2 regions of the Thalassospira sp. CH_XMU1448-2 genome follow, and region 2 is predicted to be linked to the other one. Evidence: riboswitches for the same ligand, from Rfam matches in the RefSeq annotation. Region 2 holds a riboswitch; the other holds the start of a gene.
What was found. Region 2 has a riboswitch for thiamine pyrophosphate ahead of WA318_RS09265 (ABC transporter ATP-binding protein). Riboswitches for the same ligand answer to the same signal wherever they lie in the genome.

Region 1 (9,421 bases), on a different contig from region 2:
AAACCGGAGATATCCCTTTGACAGAACGTCGTTCCCGTCCAGCACTACGCAATGCCCCGCGCAAACAGCCGGTCGAGGCACCCGATCCGCGTATGCTTGCACTTAAAACATTGCAGGAATTGCGTGGCGGCGAAGTGACCCTGGACGAACTTCTGTCAAAGCATGGCTATGGCATGCCATCACTTGATCGCAATTTCCTGCGTCAGTTGCTTGGGACCACGCTGCGCCATCTGGGCGAAATCGATGCCGTTCTGGCCCCGCGTTATCAGCCGCCGCAAGACCGCGTTGCTGCGCGCCTGACCAACATCCTGCGACTTGGCGTCGCACAGCTGTTCTTTATGGACACGTCTGATTACGGGGCGGTCGACAGTACGGTCAATCTGGCCCGTGATGCGGGTCTGCACAAATACACCAAACTGATCAACGCAGTTCTTCGCGGATTGCAGCGTGACGGCTTTGAATGGCCCGAAGGTGTCGAAGACTGGCAGCTTAACATCCCGGCATGGCTGCGCGGATCGTGGAAAAAGGCCTATGGCGCCGAAACCGCACAGGCCATTGCCGAGGCAAGCCTTGGCCACGCCATGCTCGACCTGTCGATCAAGGATCGCAGCACCTCTGCCGAGTGGGCCGAAAAGATGGATGGCCTTGTTCTTCCGACCGGTTCGGTCCGCCTTGAAAGCGGTCGTCGTATTCGCGACCTTCCGGGTTATCGCGATGGCGACTGGTGGGTGCAGGATGCCGCCGCTGCCATCCCGGCAACCCTGTTTTCGGCCTATAAGGGCAAGACGATCTATGATCTTTGCGCCGCACCGGGCGGCAAAACCATGCAGTTGGCATCCCTTGGTGCCAGTGCGATTGCGGTTGATAAATCCGAAGGCCGCCTGAAACGCGTTTTTGAAAATCTTGAGCGCGTTGCATTGGGGGCGGCAGTTGTCACCGGGGACGCCACCGATCTGGCGCCCGATACCCCGCGTGCTGATGCGGTTCTTCTGGATGCGCCCTGTTCGGCAACCGGCACCATTCGCCGCCATCCTGATATTTTGTTGCGTCAGAATGACAAACTGATGCGCTCGCTTTTGCCAATTCAGACCAAACTGCTTAATCAGGCCGACAAGCTTCTGAATGTTGGTGGGGAGCTGATCTATTGTACCTGTTCGCTGCAACCCGAAGAAGGCGAACATCAGGTCAAATCATTCCTGGCCGATCATCCGAATTATGAACGCAAACCCATCACCGCCACGGAACTTGGCGGCTGGGACGAGGCCATCAACGATGCCGGGGAACTGCGTGTTCTGCCAATCCATATGCAGGATTTTGGCGGCATGGACGGCTTTTTCTGTGCCCGGCTTGTCAAAAAGGCCTGATTTCGAGTCAGAATAACCGCCAAACGCGCAAACAAGGCAGCCATGAGTCCCATTCGGGTGACAGGGCGTCCGATTTGGGTTATGAGAAGCCCGAATTTCCCATATCCCGCATTGCTTCAGGACCCGTGACGCATGACCACGTCGAATATCAAAATCGCACCTTCGATCCTTTCGGCCGATTTCGCCCAATTGGGCGTTGATGTCCGCGCTGTTGACGCAGCTGGCGCCGACTATATCCACATTGATGTTATGGATGGCCATTATGTGCCCAACATCACCATCGGCCCGGACGTGGTCAAGGCACTGCGCCCGCATTCCGACAAGGTGTTTGACGTGCATCTGATGATTGCGCCGGTCGATCCCTATATCGAAGCCTTCGCCAATGCCGGTTCCGATATCATCACCATCCACGCCGAAGCGGGCCCGCACCTGCATCGTTCGCTTCAGCTGATCAAGTCACTGGGCAAAAAGGCCGGTGTGTCGCTGAACCCGTCGACGCCGGAAAGTGTCATTGAATATGTCATGGACATGGTTGATCTGGTTCTGGTCATGACCGTGAACCCGGGCTTTGGTGGTCAGAAATTCATTCCGAGCCAGCTTGAGAAAATCAAGCGCATCCGCAAGATGATCGACGCGACCGGGCGTGATATCGACCTTGAAGTCGATGGCGGTGTGAACCCGGAAATCGCCCCGCAGGTCATCGCTGCTGGTGCAAACGTTCTGGTCGCAGGATCGGCAACCTTCAAAGGCGGCCCGTCCGAATATGCCAACAACATCAAGGCAATCCGCGGCGCGTAAATCGTAGAACGCTGATCACCTGAAATGACAAAAGGCCGGAGCATGATGCTCCGGCCTTTTTCATATCTTGATATGGACCATCGCCGATCAGAAATCGATACAGCGGCCCTTGTTTTCCCAATCGCCAAAGCGTGTTGGTTCCGGGCCTTTGGGACCACCGATTTCCCGGACCTTGGCAGCGGCTTCCTTGAACGCCTTTGCTTCGGCCAGTGCATTGATCGCATCTTGCGACAATTGCGGGGCAACGTCGGCACCAGCGATCTCGCCTGCCTGATCTGCCGGATTGGCATCGGCTTGCGGTTCGGCCTTTTCTTTGGGCGCGACATTATGAATGACGGTCTCGCGGAACTTTCCGGCCATCCGGTTTCTCCTGCTTTGCACGCTTGCGCGCTCTTGAATTCACATTTGCCAAAGAAATAGCGTCATCAGTCCCGGCCCGCAAGCTTTGGTCCGGCGCATCCGAACCGCACAAAACGCATGGGATTTCAGTCCTTTGGAATCAAACACTGAATCGCGATCCGCGCTTTGGCAAAATTTTGGGGAAAACAGACTCTTTCCGTGGGAGCCCAAAGCCGCTATTTCAGGCAGACGAGCAAAACAAGGAGAAACCATGCGTCCAATTCCCCAGCGTATCGCCGAAGAACTTTCGGTTCGTCCGGAACAGGTCATTGCCACCATCGAGATGCTTAATGAAGGCTCGACCGTTCCGTTTATCGCCCGTTACCGCAAGGAAAAAACCGGCGGGCTTGATGATACTCAGTTGCGTACGCTGGAAGAACGTCTTCGCTATTTGACCGAGCTTGAAGAACGTCGCGCATCGGTTCTTGAAAGCATCCGCGAGCAGGAAAAACTGACCCCGGAACTGGAAGCCGCGATTAACGAGGCTGACACCAAGACCCGCCTTGAAGACCTTTATCTTCCATACAAGAAAAAGCGTCGGACCAAAGCCCAGATCGCCCGCGAAGCAGGTCTGGAACCGCTGGCCGACAGCCTGTTCAATGACCCGACCCTTGATCCGGAAACCGAGGCTGCGAAATTCGTCGATGCTGAAAAAGGCGTCGAAGATACCAAAGCCGCCCTTGATGGTGCCCGTCAGATTCTGATGGAACGCTTTGCCGAGGATGCCGATCTGGTTGCCAAGCTGCGTAACCATCTGTGGAACGAAGGCGAAATCACCGCATCGGTCGTCGAAGGCAAACAGGCCGAGGGCGCAAAGTTTTCCGACTATTTCGAGCATTCCGAAAAAATCAAAACCTGCCCGTCGCACCGTGCGCTGGCCCTTTTCCGGGGTCGCAACGAAGATATCCTTCAGCTGAAACTGACCCTTGGCAAAGAGGATGAAGATCGTCCGCGCAGCCAGCCGGGCCGGGCCGAAATCATGATCGCTGCCCATGTCGGCATTGCCGATAAGGGCCGTGCGGCGGATAAGTGGCTGGTGGATACGGTGCGCTGGACCTGGCGTGTCAAATTGTCGCTGTCGATCGAGCTTGATCTGTTTGGCACCCTTCGCGATAGCGCCGAAGAAGGTGCGATCAAGGTCTTTGCCGACAACCTCAAGGACCTTCTCCTGGCGGCACCTGCGGGTCAGAAAGCCACCATGGGTCTTGATCCGGGCGTTCGTACCGGGGTTAAGGTTGCCGTTGTCGATGCCACCGGCAAGCTGGTGGATACCGCTACTGTCTATCCGTTCCAGCCGCGCAATGACGTCGAAGGTGCGATCAACACCATGGCGGCCCTTGCCGCACGCCATCAGATCGAACTGATCGCTATTGGCAATGGTACGTTCTCGCGCGAGACCGATGAGCTTGCCGGTCAGATGCTGAAACGTTTCCCGGCCCTTAAGGCCACCAAGGTCATCGTCAACGAGGCCGGGGCGTCGGTTTATTCCGCATCCCAGTTCGCCGCCGAAGAATTCCCTGATCTTGATGTGTCGCTACGTGGTGCGGCCTCGATTGCGCGCCGTTTGCAGGACCCGCTGGCCGAACTGGTCAAGATCGAACCGAAATCCATCGGTGTCGGTCAGTATCAGCACGATGTGTCTGAAACCAAACTGGCACGATCCCTTGATGCCGTGGTCGAGGATTGCGTGAACGGGGTTGGTGTTGACCTTAACACCGCATCCATCCCGCTTTTGACCCGCGTGGCGGGTCTGACCGAAACGCTGGCCCGCAATATTGTCGGCTATCGCGATTCAAACGGGGCGTTCCAGTCGCGTGCCGATCTAAAAAAGGTCGAACGTCTGGGGCCAAAGGCGTTTGAACAGTGCGCAGGCTTCTTGCGTATTCGCGGGGCACAGAACCCGCTTGATGCATCGGCCGTACACCCGGAAGCCTATCCGCTGGTCGAAAAGATCAGTGCCAAGGCATCCCGGCCGCTGGCAAGCCTGATTGGCGACTCGGCCTTTATCAAAACGCTGCGTCCCGAAGATTTCGCCGACGAGACTTTCGGTGTGCCAACCATCCGCGACATCATTGCCGAGCTTGATAAACCCGGTCGTGACCCGCGTCCGGAATTCAAGACCGCCAAATTCGCCGAGGGCGTAAATGAAATCAAGGATCTGCGCACCGGCATGAAGCTTGAAGGTACGGTGACCAACGTTACCAATTTTGGTGCCTTTGTTGATATCGGCGTGCATCAGGATGGCCTTGTCCATATCTCGCAGCTGGCCGATAAATTCGTCGATGACCCGCGTCAGGTGGTCAAGGCCGGTCAGATCGTTTCGGTCACCGTCATGGAAGTCGACGCACCGCGCAAACGTATCGGTCTTTCGATGAAATCGGCCCCGGATTACGAAGGCACGCGTGAACGCCGCAATGACACTGCCGGGGGTGCCCCGCGCGGTGGCCATGGTGGCGGACGCCCGCAACAATCATCGGGCCCGCGCAACAACACAGGCAATGCAAATCGCGGAAATGGCGGAAATTCCGGCGGTGATGCCGGGGGCGCGATGGCAGCTGCCCTTAAGGCCGCGATGGAACGTCGCAAATAACTGCAATCAACCATCGGGATGATCTTTCAAATGGCGGGATGGCCTGGGCTGTCTCGCCATTTTCATATTCAGGCACCAGGACCAACGGGATGAATTGACAGAAAGCGGATTAAAACCCATTTTGAGCACTCACCAAGGGGAGCCCCGTCAGGGGGCTGAGAAACTGCCGTGTGAAAATCAGCGCAGTGACCCGTTGAACCTGATCCAGTTCATACTGGCGTAGGGACGGTGTGAACGCGATTTTCCGGCGTTCTCCATCTTTCCGACTTCGAACTGGGTCTCCAAACGCACTTGAATTTGCTGCATTGGAGCCTCGACATGACGACTGATCTTTCCTCAACCGCCACCGCCCTGTTTGAAAAGATGCGTGCGACCAATCCGCTGGTCCATTGCATCACCAACTATGTCGCAATGAACTATGCCGCCAATGTCCTGCTGGCAGCCGGCGCATCGCCCGCGATGGTGCATACCCCCGAAGAATCCGGTGAGTTTGCCGCAATTGCCGGAGCTTTGACGGTCAATATCGGCACCCTGTCACCGCACTGGGTCGAAGGCATGATTGCCGCGGCCCAATCCGCCAATGTGGCTGTAAAGCCCTGGGTGCTTGATCCGGTGGCACATTTCGCGACCCGGTATCGCCGCGACGTTGTCGCAGAATTGCTGAAACTGAACCCGACCGTCATTCGCGGCAACGCGTCCGAAATCATCGCCCTTGCTGGCGGACAAAGTGCCGGTCAGGGCGTCGATAGTGGCGATCCCGTTGAACAGGCCGAAGGCGCTGCACGCGCCCTTGCCACAGCACAGAAGGCCGTTGTCGCAGTAACCGGCGAGATCGATTTTGTCACCGATGGCACCCGTGCGGTTCGTATTGCCGGTGGTTCGCCGCTGATGCCGAAAATCACCGCCATGGGCTGTGCGTTGACCGGACTTGTTGGGGCCTATGTCGCAATTGCCAAAGATCAGGCGTTTGAGGCCACTTTTGCCGCCCTGACCAATTTTGCCGTTGCCGGAAGCATTGCCGCACAATCCGCAAACGGCCCGGCATCTTTCATGACGGCCTTTGTTGACGGGCTTCATAATCTTGACGCCACAACCTTTAACGACACTGCACGCATTGAGGCCCTATGAAATCCTTTGATCTGTCGCTTTATCTGGTGCTTGATCCCGATCTGTGCCGCACCCATTCGATGGTTGAAACCACCATGGCGGCCATCGCGGGTGGTGCAACCATCGTGCAGCTGCGCGATAAAAAGGCCGGGACCGAGGGACTTATTCGCATTGGCCGGGAACTGATCGAAGCCATGGCTGCCACCGGAGTCCCGCTTATCGTCAATGACGATATCGAAGCCGCAATTGCGATTGGCGCAGACGGGCTGCATGTCGGTCAGGATGATTTGCCATCACAAATGGCCCGCGAACGACTGGGACGCGACAAGATCATCGGCCTTTCGATCGAGGATGAAACGGTCGCGCGCAAGGTCGACCCGGGCATTGTCGACTATGTCGGCATCGGCCCGGTCTTTGCCACATCAACCAAACCCGACCATAAACCCGCCATCGGATTTGATGGTCTGGCTGATCTGGTAAAGATCGCCGGTCTGCCTTCTGTTGCAATTGGCGGTCTGAAAAAAAATCATGTCGAACCGGTCTTTGGCGCCGGGGCCAATGGCATTGCGGTTGTATCGGCCATTTGCGGCCAACCCGACCCCGAAGGCGCTACCCGTGCCATCGCCGACGCGATTGCGGCACTGAAATAGCCCATCGATATCAATATCCTAAAGACAGGGTCGCGATTGCGCCGACGATCCTGAACGCTTTCACCCCCTGCCCGATCACCCTGTCTGGCAGGGGGTGATTTTGGGGTACGCGCATGGCTGCCCCTCGCGACTTGCACGAAACCGCACGGAAATGCCTCAATTGCGCCGCTAATTCTCCGGCTTCGGGGTGCATCTTGGTTTCATGAGAACGATGCACACAAGCGCGAGGGATGTCATGTTGAAATCTATGCGCAGCAAAAAGCCGGTTGCCATTGCCCTGATCTGTATCCTGACAGGAACAACAGCCGCTGTGGCTGCAATCCGGATTGCGCCGAAACCGACAACTGATAGCGTTACAATCAATTCTGAAAAACCGGCCGGTGAAGTCATCCTGACCCATCAGGACGGGACAATCGCGCTTGATCGGGACTGCCATACCTTTCCATGCAAGCTTGATATCTCGTCGCTGCCAACCGGCGAATATGCCGTCATGATTCGCAATGGCACCGATATCGAGCATCGCAATGCGCTTTATAAGGAATAGGACGTCACGCCTTAACGGGGCAACCGGGCCGATGTGACTCGAAACTCGAAATTTTTCGTCAAATCCCCGGAACGTTTCGGTCGCCCGACTGTTTAGCCTTCAGAAGGCGCAACACCATAGCCCTGCTTCTGCGACCTTATTCCGCGCAATAGCCCCGCAATTTTCCCACAATTACCAAGGGGTGCATTGCATAAGCGGCCCATCGACCTAGATAAAGGCCCAGAGGCATCCTCCCTGCCTAGGGAAATGATCCCTGCAACAAAGGTTTCCAACAGGTTGCACGGGATTTTCACTTTCACCCAAGGTGCAAAAAGGGATATGTTGCGTTACCGCACAGACCAATAATGAAAGTCGAGGAACTGTATCATGGCATTTGAACTCCCAGCACTTCCGTATGCATATGACGCGCTTGCACCGGTCATGTCGTCTGAAACCCTTGAGTTTCACCATGACAAGCACCACAACGCATACGTTGTGAACGGCAACAAGCTGCTCGAAGGTTCGGGCCTTGAAGGCAAGTCGCTCGAAGAAGTCGTTGTTGCATCCTATGGCGACGCTTCCAAAGCAGGCCTGTTCAACAACGCTGCCCAGCACTGGAACCATATCGAGTTCTGGCAGATGATGAAGAAAAACGGCGGCGGCAACATTCCGGGCGAACTGGAAAAGAAAATCGTCGAGGATTTCGGCTCTGTTGATGCCTTCAAGGAAGCCTTCATTCAGGCTGGCGTTACCCAGTTCGGTTCGGGCTGGTGCTGGCTGGCAATGGACAAGTCGGGCAAACTGGTTGTGACCAAAACCCCGAACGCGGAAAACCCGCTGGTTCATGGTCAGACCCCGCTGCTCGGTTGTGATGTTTGGGAACATTCCTACTACATCGATTACCGCAACGCGCGCCCGGACTATGTCAAAGCCTTCCTCGACAGCCTGGTAAACTGGGAATATGTCGCAGAGCGCTTCTCCAAAGCCGGCTAATCAGCCCTGCTTTGAGACAAGATTAAAGAAAGCGGCTCCTACGGGGCCGCTTTTTTTCTTGTTATTCAAGACAACTAGAACTGTAGTTATCGGGTTAGCGACAAATCGATTCCTAATTTGTCTTTGTATACACCAATTCGCTTTTTAGCCCGATCCACAACGTCTTCGTAGAAAAGAACCTCTTGATATAGTTCTCCAAGATTTTGTGAACTCTCGGGGTCTACTAATGGACTTGTACGGAAATAGCCCTTGCCAGTTGGAAATCTAGTCCAGCCCGCTATACGCAAAGGGTTCAACGTGTCGCCAATAATATACCCATAGAATTTTTTGATTCTGCCTTTAGATTTAGCAGCCAGTATATGAGCGTACTCAGACAAATCACCAATGTGATCATCCATGCTAACGCCGGGCGCCTTGAATTCAATAATTATCGCCGATCCCTCTTCACTGAAGAGAGCAATATCTGGTCGTAGCTTTGAATTATCGTCCGTTCTTTTTGCAAGGATTTTTTCAAATGCAACATCAATTTCTGGATCGAATAACGGCGAGCCGTCCTCCCACTCTATCTGCGCAAGTGGTTTATCCGATGAAATATACTCGTAATAGTGGTATTCCTCATTCAGCAGCCAAATGTCATGATCTGCTACTTCTTTGCTATCCTTCTTCATCGGAAAGAAAACGCTATGAATGATTTTTTCGTCCTTGCGACGGCCCTCAACGTCAGGTGCTTGAAAATTCAGTTGCTTTCGGTGGGCTAAACTCAAGACCTCTACGATCGCGGCCCTTCTCACAACCAACTGAGACAGGTTGGCCATATCAAAGTTTTTCAAAGACGCAGTATACATCCAAGAAAGGTCATTGATCTTCTGCCTAAAATCCTCCGAATCTGGCTCCAGATTGAGAATCTCATCCTTTAAATCAACTATGCTTTCTGTCTCAACGACAACCCTTTCCTGATACTTCTTCAATACTCGATCAACTACAGAATGCGCAGTAT
Region 2 (9,421 bases):
CTTCGGCGCGGTATTGCCAGTCAGGAATTCTTTCTGGTCTATCAGCCGCAATTCAGCATTGCGACCGGCAAGATCGTTGGTGTCGAGGCTCTTCTACGCTGGCAGCACCCGACCCTTGGCCTGCTTCATCCCGGACTTTTTATCCCGCTTGCTGAACAATCGGGGTTGATTAACCAGCTGACCGAGCAGGTTCTCGAACAGGCCCTTGCACAGATGGCGAAATGGGATCACGCCGACATCACAATGTCGATCAATGTCTCGCCGACCACGGTTGTTGATCTTAATATGCCCGAAAAACTTGATGCGATGACAACTGCGCTTGAAATCGATCCGGAAAAGATCGTGATCGAACTGACAGAAACAGCGCTGATGGAAAATGCCAGTCTTTACATGGACATCCTGACACGGCTGCGGATGAAACGGTTCAACCTGTCGATTGACGACTTTGGTACCGGTTACTCGTCCATGCAACATCTCGTACGGATTCCCTTTAACGAACTCAAGATCGACCAATCCTTTGTCCGCCAGATGCTTAAGGATACGGAATGCCGCACGGTCGCACAAATGTCCATTTCCCTTGCGCATGGCCTGAATATGCATGTTGTCGCCGAAGGCATTGAAGATCAGGAAACATTCGATTTGCTCCGGGAACTCGGTTGCGAAATCGGTCAGGGATTTCACATGTCCCACCCGGTCTCGGCCTGGGAAATCGAACATCTTTATCTGTCCTGAGCAGCCCGGCTTCAGACGTTACACCCAACGCCTTGTCACAATATTGGTGATCCCGACATGAAACGCCCCGTCCTTCTTGCCAAGATACTCGCGCCCTTGATTGCGGTGGCCTTTGTCATTGGCGGCGGCGCGCTTTTTGTGTTGTACAAGGAAATCCTTGAAGATCAGCGTCATGCTTTCCTGCGTCTTGCGGTTATCAATGCAGAACTGATCAATGCGGTTGCCGCCGACAACAGGCCTGATGAACCGGGAAATGACAAGGACCCGGCATTCAACGCCATCCTTTCGCAAATACATTCTGCCTTTAACAACCTTTCATCACTGGATGCATCCGGGGAACTGTTCATTGTCCGGCGTGAAGGCGATCAAATTCGAATTCTGGTGCATCAGGAACGCAAGGTCGAAAAAGATGACCACCCTGCCCTGATCAGCATCACCGATCCATATGCCGAGCCGATGCTTGCGGCACTGTCGGGATATGCCGGTACAAGCTGGGTCACCGACAGCCATGATCATGACGTTCTGACTGCCTATGCCCCGGCACAAAATCTGGGTGTTGCTGTGGTGGTTGGCATCCCCAAAGACAAGCTGCTTGAACCCTTTGTTTCAACCAGTATTGCGCTGATTATCATTGGCATCGCCGCCATTGGTCTCGCCACTGCCTTTACCCATTCCCAGGTGACCTATGTCATCAACCGGTTCCTTCATACGCAAAAACATTTGCAAAAGGCTCTGGAGGAAACGCACAGGGCGCAAGACATGCTTGAACAGGCGCTGAACTCAATCAGCGAGGGTTTTGCCCTGTTTGATGCCCAGGATCGGCTGGTGATTTGCAATGATGTCTATCGCCAGATTTATCGAAACCACGCAGATGCGCTCAAACCCGGTGCCACATTTGAAGAAATTCTGCGTACCGGACTGGCACGCGGGACATTTCCAGATGCATTTGATGTCGAGGAAATCTGGCTTGCCGATCGTATGGCAGAGCATCACAAAGACAACAGCAAGCTGGAAGAACAGGTTGGAGATCGCTGGATCCTGATCTCGGAACGTCGCACTCAGGATGGTGGCATCGTTGGCGTCCGCACCGATATCACCGAGCTGAAACGCAAAGAGCGTGAACTGCGCGATAGCGAGAAAAAATTCCGCGACTTTACCGTTACTGCGTCTGACTGGGTCTGGGAAACCGATCCGCAACATCGCATAAGTCAAACCAGTATACAGCACATTGGAAACGTCAATATTGACCTTGACGCACTGATCGGCAAGCGGCGTGACGAATTCACAGCGGAACCGGCAAATACGCCCAAATGGCACGACCACTATCAAGCACTTGATGAACGCCGTCCTTTCAAGGACTTTCAATATCGCATCACCATGGCCGATGATGCGATCAGGACCATCTCGATTTCCGGCATCCCGGTGTTTGACGATTACGGCATTTTTCGGGGCTATCGCGGCACGGGTCGCGACATCACTGATCTGATCGAAAGCCGCGAACGGTTTCGCGTGGCATTTGAAAGTGTCACGGTTGGCATCGTCTTTGCCGATGAAAAAGGCATGATCGAAGGGTTCAATCCCGAAGCCGAGAAGATCTTTGGCTATGCCGCCGAAGAAGTACTGGGACAGAATGTCTCAATCCTGATGCCCAACCCGGACCATGCAAGTCATGACAACTATATCAAAAATTACCTTGGTACGGGTGATGCCCAGATCATCGGCATCGGCCGCGAGGTCAAGGGCAAGCGCAAAAATGAGACGATCTTCCCGATGAATCTCGGTATTGCCGAGATGAATGTTCAGGGCCGCCGCCACTTCATCGCATCCATCACGGACCTGACCGTTGAACACGCACTTGAACGACAATTGCGCCGATCACAAAAGATGGAGGCCATCGGCCAGCTTACCGGTGGTGTCGCCCATGACTTCAACAATTTGCTCGGTATCATCATCGGCAATCTTGATCTTGCCCGCCGTCAGATTGACGAGACATCACCCGTCACCAAGTTTATCGGAAAGGCACTGACCGCGGCTGATCGCGGCGCGACCCTGACGCGCAGATTGCTGAATTTTTCCCGTCAGGCCCCCGAGGAAAACGCCGCAGTCATCCTCAATGACGTTCTGGGCGACCTTAAAGAACTTGTTGGAAAATCAATAACATCAAGCATCGCCTTTACGCTCAGCCTGACGGAAAACATTCCCCCGGTTCGCATTAACCAGGGGGATTTCGAAGATGCCATTATCAATCTTGCCGTCAATGCACGCGATGCCATGCCAGATGGGGGGCGACTGACCATCAAGACCAAACTGACCCGGATTGATGCACTGAGCAGCAACATCGTTCAGCGCATTCCCCCCGGCACATATGTAGAACTTGACGTCAGTGACAATGGCGCTGGCATGCCCCCCGAGATCGGCGATCAGATTTTTCAACCCTTCTTTACCACCAAGGAACGCGGCAAAGGTACCGGGCTTGGTCTTGCAATGGTGTATGGCTTTGTCAAACGTTCGGGCGGATATATTTCGGTCTATTCCGAACTTGGCATCGGAACCACATTCCGCATCTATCTGCCCGTCGCCGACGAGGCAAGCCAAACCGAGACTGGCAATCAGCGCAGGGACGACACCGAACCTGTGCATGGTACGGAAACGATTCTGATCGTTGATGACGAACAGGAACTGGCCGAAATCGCATCCATAGTCCTGAACAAATATGGTTACAGGACCATTTTGGCTCATAGCGGCAAAGAGGCCCTTGAACAGATCGAGAAACATCCCGAAATCGACATCCTGTTTACCGATGTGATCATGCCTGGCGGGATGAACGGCATTGAACTTAGTGACAGGGCCTGTGAAATGCGCCCGGGCCTTGCGGTATTGACCTGCTCGGGCTTTACCGCCGATGTATTACAGGAACGCCCCGACGACAAACCGATCTATCCCCTGATCAGCAAACCCTATACGAATATCGAGCTTGCCCACGCGGTCCGCAAAACGCTTGATATTACAGAACCGGCGTAATGAATGGGCAAGAGCTGATTGTGTGTTCAGGAAGTACTCGCGCGCGGACGGATGATCTTGCCGCTTTTGCGTTGTTCAAACAGATGTGCAATCCAGCCTGCCATGCGCCCGACAGCAAAGATGCCAAGTCCAGCCCCCTTCGGCAGATCAAGTTCACGCTCAATCAGGGCCAAACCGAAATCCAGACTGGGATACTGGCCTGTTCTGTCAGCAACTTCGCGTGCAATCCGTGCCCAAAATGCGTCGCCTGTTTGCCCGCAAGCTTCCATGATCGCACGTGTGCGCGGATCACCATCGGGATATAGGGGATGCCCAAATCCCGGTGGCACCTGCCTGATTTCATAATGCCCCTTGATCCCCGTTTCCTTTTCGACCTGATCCATCCATGCCCGGCATCTGGGTGTCAGGCCGCCATGTCGCGCCCCTGAAAGGGTTGAAAGACCTGCCATCAATGACGCGGGCAACGTCGCCCCTGCCGACGCAGCCACCCGCACGGCATAGGCTGACGCATTAAGTTCATGATCGGCACACAAAACCAGAGACAGTCGCAACAGTTCTGCGGCGTCATCACGTTTCGACCATGCCTTGGCCAGCACCAAATGGATCGGGCTTTGACCATCGTCGGGCTGTCCGGCGGCAGCCAATGCAGCGAGACGCATGATCTTTGCAGCGGCCGGTCGCCCGTCACCTTGCCCTGTACCTGTCATCAGACCCGCCATCATTGCCACCATGCGCTGGAACGGCAATGCGTGGTCAGCGGGAATGAAATCCGCCGCCGAATTCAGGGCCGGGTCGCATCGTAGACCGGCAAGAAGGTTCGCGGCCTCTTCAAGTGTCATGGCTTGCGCAAGCGTCACTGCATTCCGTCCGCGATAATAAAACTGCCCGTCAGCAATGCGGGTGATGTCCGACACAAGGATCGGCTCCCCCCAATCGATGGTCGATGCCGCGACGGATTGCCGTGAACGGCCACGTCTTTTGCGGTCGTGAAGCTTGGCAACGTCACGCCGGTCATACAGGCTTTTGCGGGCATCGCCGGGATGGGCAATGGCACGAACGATCCCGCGACTGACATAGGCATAAAGCGTATCGCGCGATATCCCGACCTGCGCACAGACTTCATGTGCCGCAAGGGTACAAAATGATCCGTCATAAGAATTTTTCATATTGATTATCTTGATCAATATTGACGATTTGTCCAGTCCCGCATGATGCTTTCCTGACGCGCTGTTTTGTTTGCAAAAAGGAACTGCCCCATGCTTGACCACTTCAATGACCAGATTGCCGATGCGCTTGGACTGGCAACCACGCCGAATTTCGAAGTCACCGGGACTGAAAGCCTGCCATCCTTCTTTGCTGTGACCGATCTTGCCTGTGCGTCCATCGGGATGGCAACCGCAATGATTGCACACTGGTGCGGGCTTCATCACGGATCGGATGCACCGGTTCAGATTGATCGCAGATTGGCATCCAGGTGGTTTGACATGACCATCCGCCCGCAAGGCTGGACCTTGCCCGGCAAATGGGATCCGCTGGCGGGCGACTATGAAACCAGCGATGGCTGGATCCGGCTGCACACCAATGCCCCGCATCACCGCAAGGCGGCCTTGTCTGTTTTGGGGCACCATGAAACGCGCGACAGCCTTTCGCCAGCCGTTCGCGGGTGGTCGACAGATGATCTTGAAACTGAAATTGTTGCGGCAAATGGCTGTGCTGCAACCATGCGCGGTATTGCGGATTGGGAGAACCACCCGCAAGGTCACGCTGTTCGCGCCGAACCACTGATCGACTGGCTCGACCATGGCAATGTTTCGATACCTGCCAAATCAGTTGATCCGGCACGTCCGCTTGCTGGTGTTCGTGTCCTTGACCTGACTCGTGTCCTCGCCGGGCCGGTTGCCGGCCGTTTTCTTGCGGCGTTCGGTGCAGATGTTCTGCGCATTGATCCGCCGGGCTGGAACGAAGGTGCCGTCATTCCCGAAGTCACCCTTGGCAAACGCTGCGCAGGACTTGATCTGCATGCACCTGAAGACCGCAAACGGTTTGAAGACCTTATCTCGGATGCCGATATCCTGTTGCATGGCTATCGCCCCGATGCCCTGTCCGGACTTGGCTATGACGGCAAGACCCTTCGTTCGATCAACCCGGCATTGATTGACGTTACGCTCTGCGCTTATGGCTGGACCGGACCCTGGGCGCAGCGTCGCGGTTTTGACAGCCTTGTCCAGATGAGCTGCGGTATTGCCGACTGGGGCATGAAGCACGCAAAGGCATCCAAACCTTTACCGCTTCCGGTTCAGGCCCTTGATCACGCCACAGGGTATCTGATGGCTGCCAGTGCGGTGCGCGCCCTGTTCAAACGCCAGAGTAGTGGTTCAATCACGACTGCCCGCCATTCACTGGCGCAAACAGCGCATCTGCTGTGCCAATCTGCGCGCACCACCCTTGACGGTATCATCCGGGATGAACAACCCGATGATCTTGACAAAACCATTGAAAACACCAGCTGGGGACCGGCTCATCGCATTGCCTTTCCTGCAAATATCAAGGGCGTTAGGCATCATTGGGCGCACCCGGCCGGATCACTGCGTCGCGATGCCCCGAACTGGTGAATTATGATCGGGATTAAAGACACAAATTGTCACAAACCTTGACGGGAGCAATTTGTCTGCGCATAGTCCCGTCATCTCCGGGGGGGCCGATCGTGAATTGGCTGAGAGGTTCGGTGTTGCCGAACGACCCTTTGAACCTGAACCGGTTAAGACCGGCGTAGGAAGGATCGAATGCGCAACACAGAACAAACGTCCGTCGGGACGCAAAATCCAACCAGATTTGATGTTCACCTGTCCGGCGCCCGTGTGGCCTTTGGCAGCGCGGATATTTTCCATGACCTTGACCTGACCCTTAAGGCCGGAAGCTTTACCTGTTTGCTTGGCCCAAGCGGTGTTGGCAAAAGCACGCTTTTGCGCTACCTCGCCGGTCTGGTCGAAGGCGATGTTAGCGGCAATATCACCTGTTCGGACGGCGAAATCCTTAAGAACCGCGTTGCCTATATGGCGCAGCAGGACCTGCTTTTGCCCTGGCGCACCGTGCGCGAGAATGTCGAACTGGGCGCGGTCCTTCGTGGCGAGCGGCCAGATCATAAGCGCGCCGAACAACTCATTGGACAAGTTGGCCTGACGGATGCCGCACATCTGCGTCCGGCAAAACTTTCGGGCGGGATGAAACAGCGCGCAGCCCTTGCCCGTACCCTGATGGAAGACCGTCCGGTTGTCCTGATGGATGAACCGTTTTCCGCCCTTGATCCGGTCAACCGCCTGCGTTTGCAGGAACTGGCCGCACGGGTACTGCGCGGCAAGACGGTTCTGCTTGTGACCCATGATCCGCTCGAAGCGTTGCGGCTTGGCGATAATGTTCACGTCCTTTCAGGTACCCCGGCCACCCTTCAGGACGCCATCACGCCAAGCGGCCAAAGCCCGCGCGAGATTGCTGATCCCGACATTTTGGCAAAGCAGGCCGAATTGCTGCGTCAACTGGGTGCGGAGATCGCATCATGAGCAGTCAAAACAATCCTCATATCAATGCAAAATCAATCCCGCTGTCAGAACGTCGCTGGCTCAAACTTGCGCGACCGGTGATTATTGTTGTTGCCCTGATTGCCACATGGCAGGCGCTGGTCATTATGACCGGTGCGCCGAAATACATGCTGCCGCCCCCGGCAGATGTCTGGAACACCCTGATTTCCCGGCATGACGTTCTATTTGATCACGCGCGCTATACGATTGCGGAAACCGTGATCGGCCTGTTTGCCGGGGCAGTTCTTGGCACGCTGGCGGCCATTCCAATGGCATTATTTTCACCGGTACGGTTCTGGTTGATGCCAATCCTTCTGGTGTCCCAGGCCATTCCGTTCTTTGCGCTTGCGCCACTTCTCGTCCTTTGGCTTGGCTTTGGCCTGGCATCCAAAATCGCCATGGCCGCGTTGATCATTTTCTTCCCGGTCACCGTGGCCTTCTTTGACGGGCTGGCACGCACCGAAACCGGATGGCTTGATCTGGCACGCACCATGGGGGCAAGTCGCTGGCGGCTTTTGACCCATATCCGTTTGCCTGCAGCCCTTCCGGCCTTTGCGTCGGGGTTCCGGGTGGCCACCGCCGTCGCCCCGATTGGCGCGGTGATTGGTGAATGGGTGGGTTCAAGCCACGGGCTTGGCTATCTGATGCTACATGCCAATGCCCGGGTGCAGATTGATATGGTTTTTGCCTGTCTTCTGATCCTGTGTGCTTTTTCGATCACGCAATATTTCATTGTTGATCGCATCCTGCGCGCCGCCCTGCCTTGGCAGCCCGACAGCCTGAAACCGGCCCGGTAATACAATTCCCCGCCGCCAGATTGGCTGCGGTTTAAATCCTCATACTTATAATCTGGCGCATATTACGGAGGTTCATCCATGTCACGCCTTAAATCCATGATCACCGCGACCGCACTGGGCGCAATTGTTCTTGGAACGTCTTCAACCGCCTTTGCCTCAGACAAGCTGGTCATTCTTCTTGACTGGTTCGTGAACCCCGATCACGCACCGCTGATCGTCGCGAAGGAAAAGGGCTTCTTTGCCAAGCATGACCTTGATGTTGAGCTGATCGAACCAAGCGACCCGTCAGCCCCGCCGCGCCTTGTCGCTGCCGGTCAGGGCGATGTTGCCGTTAACTATCAGCCCCAGCTTCATGTTCAGGCCGCCGAAGGATTGCCGTTAACGCGTATCGGCACGCTGGTCGCCACCCCGCTTAACAGCCTGATCGTCCTGAAAGACGGTCCGATCAAGGAGATTGCCGATCTTAAGGGCAAGAAAATCGGCTATTCTCTGGCCGGGTTTGAAGATGCGTTGCTTGGCACCATGCTGGGCAATCATGGAGTATCGATGGATGATGTCGAGCTGATCAATGTGAACTTCTCGCTGTCGCCTTCGCTTTATTCCGGTCAGGTCGATGCCATTATTGGCGGCTATCGCAATTTCGAACTCAACCAGATGGAAATCGAAGGTAAACCGGGCAAGGCATTTTATGTCGAGGAAGAAGGCGTTCCGCCCTATGACGAGCTGATCCTGACCGTGCGAAACGACAAGATCGATGATCCGCGCTTTGCCCGGATGCTGGCCGCCCTCGAAGAAGGCGTGCAATATCTGATCAACCATCCCGATGACAGCTGGAAGGCTTTTATCGCGGCCTATCCGAACCTTGATGATGAACTCAATATCAAGGCATGGGCAGATACCCTGCCGCGTTTTGCCCTGCGTCCGGCGGCATTGGACAAGGCACGCTATGCCCGTTTTGCCGATTACATGGTCAAACAGGGCCTGATCAAGGAAAGCCCGGCGCTTGAAACCTACGCCACCGTGATCGAATAACCAACAAGCCCCCTGCTTCCGCAGCGCTTTCCCGGTGGATGCGGAAGCATTGGTCTGTATATCCGCATGTGCAGACCAAACAGGAAGGCCGGAACGTGCGCCCCTCGTTCCGGCCTTTCACTTGCAATGGTCTGTTTGACGTTTACCTTATGGTCACCTGCACATGCCGCAAAGATCATGTGTCTTCCGTTTTTCGTCAGGCCATTTTGCGTCAGGACAGCCAAGTGCAAATCAGAACCAAGCCCGATCACCATACCGAAACCG

Region 1: linked by a shared signal. The riboswitch ahead of thiM (hydroxyethylthiazole kinase) and the one ahead of WA318_RS09265 (ABC transporter ATP-binding protein) in region 2 are both predicted to bind thiamine pyrophosphate.

The regions. Positions count from the first base shown of each region.
Region 1 covers NZ_JAYMEA010000001.1:563,326-572,746, reverse strand. The annotation lists gene WA318_RS02695 (RsmB/NOP family class I SAM-dependent RNA methyltransferase) at 18-1,364, shown strand; gene rpe (ribulose-phosphate 3-epimerase) at 1,497-2,162, shown strand; gene WA318_RS02685 (DUF1674 domain-containing protein) at 2,250-2,522, opposite strand; gene WA318_RS02680 (Tex family protein) at 2,773-5,151, shown strand; TPP riboswitch at 5,277-5,394, shown strand; gene thiM (hydroxyethylthiazole kinase) at 5,470-6,279, shown strand; gene thiE (thiamine phosphate synthase) at 6,276-6,908, shown strand; gene WA318_RS02665 (hypothetical protein) at 7,144-7,452, shown strand; gene WA318_RS02660 (superoxide dismutase) at 7,819-8,424, shown strand; gene WA318_RS02655 (hypothetical protein) at 8,511-9,421, opposite strand, start outside.
Region 2 covers NZ_JAYMEA010000002.1:410,879-420,299, reverse strand. The annotation lists gene WA318_RS09285 (GGDEF/EAL domain-containing response regulator) at 1-732, shown strand, start outside; gene WA318_RS09280 (PAS domain S-box protein) at 790-3,753, shown strand; gene WA318_RS09275 (citrate synthase) at 3,780-4,919, opposite strand; gene WA318_RS09270 (CoA transferase) at 5,010-6,365, shown strand; TPP riboswitch at 6,435-6,546, shown strand; gene WA318_RS09265 (ABC transporter ATP-binding protein) at 6,537-7,310, shown strand; gene WA318_RS09260 (ABC transporter permease) at 7,307-8,125, shown strand; gene WA318_RS09255 (ABC transporter substrate-binding protein) at 8,204-9,157, shown strand; gene WA318_RS09250 (MBL fold metallo-hydrolase) at 9,382-9,421, shown strand, end outside.